Marinagarivorans cellulosilyticus: one gene and its partner. The protein of the gene in region 2 interacts with the protein of the main gene of each other region in a pairwise test. Links are inferred from orthologs where the notes say so. Each region holds a gene or a part of one and is shown on either strand. Other genes may lie near its edges. The genes, in order: dnaE and dnaQ.

What was found.
Region 1: the proteins of dnaQ (region 2) and dnaE interact in binary tests that used the Escherichia coli proteins (3 or more experiments, as listed by UniProt). The link is inferred for Marinagarivorans cellulosilyticus from one-to-one orthologs.

The regions. Positions count from the first base shown.
Region 1 is NZ_AP023086.1:2,564,159-2,568,531, reverse strand. What follows is about bases 27-4,080. They hold dnaE (DNA polymerase III subunit alpha), read right to left. Parts: upstream 3,725-4,080; coding sequence 227-3,724; downstream 27-226. Outside these bases: MARGE09_RS10400 (endo-1,4-beta-xylanase), read right to left, coding at 1-13; MARGE09_RS10390 (hypothetical protein), read left to right, coding at 4,100-4,373. UniProt on the Escherichia coli protein: DNA polymerase III is a complex, multichain enzyme responsible for most of the replicative synthesis in bacteria. This DNA polymerase also exhibits 3' to 5' exonuclease activity. The alpha chain is the DNA polymerase catalytic subunit.
Region 2 is NZ_AP023086.1:3,178,035-3,181,199, forward strand. The notes cover bases 168-3,013. They hold dnaQ (DNA polymerase III subunit epsilon), read left to right. Parts: upstream 168-1,143; coding sequence 1,144-1,884; downstream 1,885-3,013. Other genes in these bases: MARGE09_RS12735 (methyltransferase domain-containing protein), read left to right, coding at 168-646; rnhA (ribonuclease HI), read left to right, coding at 710-1,144; nhaB (sodium/proton antiporter NhaB), read right to left, coding at 1,909-3,013. In the rest of the region: more of MARGE09_RS12735, read left to right, coding at 1-167; more of nhaB, read right to left, coding at 3,014-3,165. UniProt on the Escherichia coli protein: DNA polymerase III is a complex, multichain enzyme responsible for most of the replicative synthesis in bacteria. The epsilon subunit contain the editing function and is a proofreading 3'-5' exonuclease.

The DNA of each region.
Region 1 (4,373 bases), 610 kb from region 2 along the record:
TTTGAGACTTCATAAAAGCAACCGTTGGTTATACCAATGTACGAGGTAAAAAATTCACAAGCCAATACGCAACAAAATATCAGCCACCCCATTGATTGTAGTCACGATTTAAGAGTTGAAGCGTTGATAATGGGTAGAATATTCACGCGAACAAGTGATTGCGACATGATGAATACCCCAATGCGGTGCGCAGGAGCGATCGCACACCGCAATAAGCTGCTCAAAATTAACGGTAAACAACCTCTACCGCTTGTGAGCCAAAGCTGCTGCGCAAGCTTTGCAGTAAATCATCGGCGGCACGTACTCGCCACTCTTGGCCTAGTGCCAACTGTGCGGTGGCATAATCGGTATTCAAACTCACCATAACGGGGCACTGGCCACCCGAGAAGGCCGTTAAACTTTGCTTTAGTTGCTTCACGGTATCTACCGATAATTCATTGTTATCTAGGCGTAAACGTAAGCCTGCCACCCTTGCCTCGCGCGCTTGATCAAAGCCTTTAATGGTATCGGCACGCATTTTAAGGCCACCACTGTAATCATCGTTACTGACCTGCCCTTCAACAACCAGCAGAGCATCTTTCACAATAATTTCACGGTGATCATTATAGGTGTCGGCAAAGATAGCTAAATCAATTCGGCCGGTCCGATCATCAAGGGTAATAAAGGCCATGGTATCGCCGCGCTTGGTCTTCATTACCCGAAACGCCACCACCATGCCCGCAATCGTTTGTTTATTTTTATCGGGTACTAAACTAGAAATACGCGACGACACTAAGTGCTTTAGCTCTGCGTCATATTCATCAATAGGGTGCCCGGTTAAATACAGGCCCAAGGTTTCTTTTTCGCCATTTAAGCGCTCTTTAATTGACTGGCGCCTTATGTGGCGAAAATCTTGGTATACATCAGCGCGATTATCGGATTCGGGCACCACAGAACCAAACAAGTCGACCATACCTGCACTGGCGTTTTTGGCGCTTTGCTCGGCGGTTTTAACGGCTTCGGCAATGGCCGCCCACAATACTGCGCGGTCGTAATCGTAATCTACACCGGGGCCAATATTATCCATAGCCCCAGAGCGCACCAACGCCTCCAAGGCGCGCTTATTTACTTTGCGTGCATCAACGCGATCACAAAAATCGAAGAGATCTTTAAACGGCCCAGCCTTTCTTGCCTCAATAATGGCTTCAACCGGTCCTTCACCTAAGCCTTTAATAGCCCCTAAGCCATAAATAATATTGTCGTCATCATCCACTGTAAAATGAAAGTCGCCATTATTAACATCTGGCGGCAACAGGTTAATTCCCATGTTGCGCACCTCTTCAATAAAGGTAACGACTTTGTCGGTTTTATCCATATCCGACGACATGGTCGCCGCCATAAATTGCGAGGGGTAATGCGCCTTTAACCAAGCAGTTTGATAACTGACTAAAGCGTAAGCCGCCGAGTGCGATTTGTTAAAACCATAACCGGCAAACTTTTCCACCAAGTCAAAAATTTTGATCGCAAGGTCTGGATCTATGCCGTTATCTTTGGCACCGTCTTGGAAGGTAGAACGCTGCTTAGCCATTTCTTCAGGCTTTTTCTTACCCATTGCACGGCGCAGCATATCGGCGCCACCGAGCGAATAACCCGCCAGCACCTGTGCAATTTGCATCACCTGTTCCTGATAAACAATTACGCCATAGGTAGGCTCAAGAATAGGCTTAAGGCTTTCGTGCTGGTATTTTGCATCTGGGTAAGCAACTGGCGCACGACCGTGCTTACGGTTAATGAAGTCATCAACCATGCCCGATTGCAAAGGCCCCGGCCGGAAAAGTGCAACCAAGGCAATAATTTCTTCGAGGTTTTCAGGCTGCAAGCGTTTGATAAGGTCTTTCATACCACGCGATTCCAGCTGGAATACGGCGGTGGTTTCGGCCCGCTTAAGTAGCTTAAAGGTGGGCTCGTCTTGAAGATCGATAGCACTGATATCTAATAGCGGTTCGCCTTTGGCGATTAACCGCTGGTCGATCATTTTTTTGGCCCAGTCGATGATTGTCAGCGTGCGCAAGCCCAAGAAGTCAAACTTCACAAGGCCGGCATCTTCCACATCGTTTTTATCGTATTGCGTCACCAGCCCTGCGCCAGTTTCATCGCAATATAACGGGGCAAAGTCCACCAGTTTTGTCGGTGCAATCACAACTCCACCGGCGTGTTTACCGACGTTTCGGGTAACGCCTTCGAGCTGCAAGGCCATATCCCAAATTTCTTGGGCTTCCTCGTCAATGGCTAAAAATTCTCGCAACGGCTCTTCTTGCTCAAACGCTTTGTTTAGCGTTGTACCAGGATCGGCAGGAATCATCTTCGAAAGCTTATCGGCAAGGCCATAAGACTTACCCTGCGCGCGCGCCACATCGCGCACCACAGCCTTTGCCGCCATGGTACCAAAGGTAATAATTTGGCTTACGGCATCGCGGCCATAGTTATCGGCTACGTAACCGATCACCTTGTCGCGGTTATCCATGCAAAAATCGACATCGAAATCCGGCATCGATACCCGCTCGGGGTTCAAAAATCGCTCAAAGAGCAAATCGTATTCGAGCGGATCAAGATCGGTAATATCTAACACATAGGCCACTAATGAGCCCGCACCCGAGCCACGGCCAGGCCCAACGGGGATATCGTGCTCTTTCGCCCAGCGAATAAAGTCCATTACGATAAGAAAGTAACCTGGGAACCCCATCTGAATAATAATATCCAGCTCGAAATTGAGACGCTCATCATAAGGAATACGCTTTTGCGGGAAGTCTGGCAAGCTAACATCCATTAGCTTGCTCAAGCGGTTATCCAGGCCTTTAACGCACAACTCTCTAAAGAACTCAGCTTCAGTCATGCCCTCTGGGATGGGGTATTCTGGCAAGAAGTATTTGCCCAATTGAATATCCAGCGTACAACGCTTGGCTATTTCGACTGTATTTTCGATGGCTTCTGGAATGTCGCTAAATAGCTCGACCATTTCTTCGGGGCTACGCAGATATTGCTGAGGGCAATAGCGTTTTTCTCTGCGTGGATCGTCCAGAGCCCGCCCTTCGCCAATACACACCCTCGCTTCGTGAACGTCGAACTGATCAGCCGTTAAAAAGCGCACATCATTTGTCGCCACTACCGGCACTTGTAACTCACCCGCTAACGCAACCGCCGCATGCAAATAGAACTCTTCGTTGGGGCGGCCTGTGCGTTGTAACTCTAAGTAGAACCGGTCAGGGAATGTTTTTTGCCACCAAGCACACATTTCACGCGCTTGGGCGGTGCGATCGGCCACCAAAGCCATGCCAACTTCGCCATCGCGCCCACCGGATAACGCGATAACATCGCCGCTGCACTCCTCTACCCACTCACGGCGTACGAGCGCTTGGCCACCATACTGGCCTTTTTGGTATGCCCGCGAGATCAGCTCTAAAATGTTTTTATAGCCTTGGTTATTCATCGCAAAAAGCGTAAATAGCGTGGGCGGCGTTTCGTCATCAATACGCAATAAAAAGTCGCAGCCACCCAAGGGCTTCACCCCTGCGCCCTGCGCCGCTTTATAAAATTTAACCAAACCGAAATAGTTGGTTAAATCACTAATGCCGCAGGCCGGCATGTTCATATCCACTACCGTTTTTATCAGCGGCTTAATGCGAACGATGCTATCAACCAAAGAAAATTCAGTGCGTACTCGAAGGTGAACAAAAGGGGCTGTCATAGATGTGCATATATACAATTACTGTGGCTTGGCATTGTAACGGCATAAACCCGCAAGCGACATAAAAGAAGCCAGCCTTGGCACGATCAAGTTATAGGCCGCGAGTACTGGGGTAATGTATTAACTACAAGAGCATCAACAGAAAAGCGGTAGCACAAAATATTAAACAATCAAGTTTTTTGCGATTAGAGGTGGATTTAATACCAAACAAGTGGAACAATCGGTCTTAATGGCACGAAAAACAACCAGCGAGTGCAGCGCCGCAAGCTGAGTACGCTCTTGGTAAGAGTCGTTACACCTGTTTACTTGCCGATTAAGCAAAGGATTGTTGATGCCCCAGCCTTGTGCTCACAACAATCTATGGCCCATACAACTATGCAATTCACCAAACCCATGATCGAGCTAGTCTATGAGATTCGCAGACTAGTACCATCAGACATGAAGCCCGCCATAAAGCTTGCCAACCCTGAGCTTTTCTCCGATTTACAACACCACTACCACCACGGCGCTAACGCTGTGAATAAAGCACTGATCAAAGAACTGTTTCATCTAGCCGGTGCGCCATGGCCCGCCAGGCTAGAAAACCCAGCGGCGCCGGTAAGCAGCCAAACAATTAAGGTGTACCGCGGGCAGGTTCAAGCAGAAGACC
Region 2 (3,165 bases):
CTACAAAAGCAGCCGTATTTGTCACTGTTGCCGAGTGAGCTTCGATGCTAAGCAACCAGCAGAATTGGCCAGCCATTTCGAAGCTTTACCGCTTGCAGATGAAAGCGTGGATGTGACTTTGATTCATCATGCGCTGGACTTTTCTGAAAACCCGCACCAGCTACTGAGTGAAGTAAGTCGAGTCACTATTGCTCATGGCCATATAGTCATTGTGGGCTTTGACCCTGTCAGTTTAACGGGGGCAATAAAGCCTTTTGCTCAGCTTGCTAACATTAGCCCATTCTGGCTTCGCCATAGCTTGGCAAGCCACCGGATTACCGACTGGTTAAAGCTGTTAGGGTTTGAGGCGAAAGAAACCTATCTGGGGCACAGTCTAACGCCGTTGATGTCTGCTAGAGAAAGCAAAATTGGGGCTAGCTTATACCGTAATACCCAGCTGCCTTTTGGGCACTTTTACTGTATTGTCGCGCGTAAAACAGTGGCTAGCATTCGGCCTATTAAGCCAGCTTGGGATACGCAAATCCTCAATGGTGTGAAAGGGGTTAAAATAGCGCCGCGGCCCATTACTGCAAAAGGTGCTGCCCGCCTGAGCTTGATTCGAGACATTGCAAACAAACAAGCAGCCGATACGCCTAGAGACTCATAATGGGCGGGTCGCGCGGGTTGGGCTTTGCAGGTTTTCTATAAATAATATTCTAAGAAGTGACTTTTGAAAAAAATTGAAATGTATACAGACGGTGCCTGCAAGGGGAACCCAGGCCCCGGTGGCTGGGGAGCAGTGTTGCGCTTTGGCGAGCATGAAAAGCACCTGCACGGTGGCCAAAAAAACACGACCAATAATCAAATGGAGCTAATGGCTGCGATTGAAGGCTTGAAAGCTTTAAGTGAGCCTTGCGAAGTTAAATTGACGACCGATTCGCAATATGTTCGCAAAGGTATTACTGAGTGGCTAAAAAACTGGAAGAAAAACGGCTGGAAAACGGCAGCCAAAAAGCCTGTAAAAAATGCTGAGTTATGGCAAGCATTGGACGAGCAGTGCGCTCGTCATAGTGTCAGCTGGTTTTGGGTTAAAGGCCACAGTGGTCACCCAGAAAACGAGCTCGCCGACCGGCTAGCGAATCGCGGCGTTGAGGAGTTGCGTTAATGTCTCGCCAGGTAGTATTAGATACAGAAACAACAGGCTTGGAGCCCAAGCAGGGGCACCGGATTATTGAAATAGGTTGTGTGGAACTGGTTAATCGGCGGTTAACCGGGCGGCACTATCATCAATACATTAATCCCGAGCGGGAAATTGATGAAGGTGCAATGGCGGTGCACGGCATCACTAACGAGTTTGTTGCGACCAAACCTGTTTTTGCGGCAGTAGTCGATGAGTTTCGCGAGTTTATCGCTGGAGCAGAGTTGGTTATCCATAATGCGCCGTTCGATGTTGGCTTTATGGATCACGAATTTGCTTTGCTTAATAGAGGGCTTGGCAAAACTGCTGATTTTTGCAGTATTTTAGACACGCTAGCGATGGCGCGTTACAAGCATCCAGGGCAAAAAAATAACTTGGATGCACTATGTAAGCGTTACGGAGTTGATAACTCGCAGCGGGATTTGCACGGCGCATTATTGGATGCAGAGATATTAGCCGACGTTTACCTGTTAATGACGGGCGGCCAGCGGGCCCTTGCATTAAGTGCGGATGAAGGCGAGGACGATAACGACAGTGGTAGTAATAATGTCGAGACCATCAAGCGACTCGATATGAGCCGCATCGCGTTGCCCGTGATTCGTGCTGATGCTACTGAACTCGAGGCGCATCAAAAAAAGCTCGAGGCGATTCAAAAAGCCTCTGGTGAGCAGTGCATTTGGTTGCGAAATGAAGGGCAGGAGCTTTAGGTCTGCCCATTAAATTCGAGTGATTTAACCGCTAACCAGTAAGGTGACGCAAGATACCCCAACAACACTTAGCACGACGGTATAGGGCAGCGCCATTAAGACCATACGGCCGTAGGACAACCTAATAAGCGGGGCAAGTGCCGACGTTAGCAAGAATAGAAATGCCGCTTGGCCGTTGGGGGTGGCAACGCTGGGTAGGTTGGTACCGGTGTTGATGGCTATCGCTAAATGCTCGAAGTGATCTCGGCTAATTTCCCCTGCTTCTAGTGCTTCTTGCACCTCGTTGATGTACACCGTGGCGACGAAGACGTTATCGCTAATCATCGATAAGACCCCATTTGCAATAAATAGCATTGGCGCCTCTGCGCTGTCTTCTAGTGCAAGTACTGCGTGGGTAATGGGGGAAAATAAATGTTGCTCATGGATAACAGCAACAACGGCAAAAAATACGACTAGCAGGGATGTAAAGGGCAGGGCCTCCTCAAAAGCATGGCCAATTTGATGCTCCTCTACAACGCCTGTAAAGGCGGTCAAAATGACAATAATCATCAATCCGATTAAGCCAACCTCAGCTAAATGGAGTGCTAAGCCTACAACCAAAATCAGGGCGCCAATGGCTTGAATGATAAGTTTTGCCGTATCGATATTGGTGCGTTGCGCATCTTGTTTTTTGGCAAAATCATTAAGAATGGTTCGCACACTGTCAGGGAGCTCGGCGCCGTAGCCAAAAGCTTTTGTTTTTTCTAGTATTAAGCATGTCATGACACCGGCAATTGCTGATGGAATGGAAACAGGCGCCATTCTGAGGAAAAACTCGGCAAAGTCCCAGCCGGCTTTTTCGGCGATGAGCAAATTTTGTGGCTCGCCGACCAAAGTGCAAACACCACCTAAAGCGGTGCCGACAGCGCCGTGCATAATTAAGCTTCTTAAAAAGGCCCTAAACTGATCAAGATCTGAACGGTGTAACTCCACAACACTATTATCGTCAGAGTGGTCGTGATCGGCCGCTTGGTTATTCAAACCCGAGGCCGCGCGGTGATAAACCGCATAAAAGCCGACAGCGACACTGATGAGTACAGCCGTTACAGTTAAAGCATCTAAAAATGCCGATAGTATGGCGGCCATAATAGAAAATATGGCCGACAACAGCATTTTTGAGCGGACGCCGAGCAGGATTTTGGTGAACGTAAAGAGCAGCAAATCCTTCATGAAGTAGATGCCAGCAACCATAAACATCAACAGTAAGATGACGGGGAAGTTGGAAACGACTTCGTGATATAC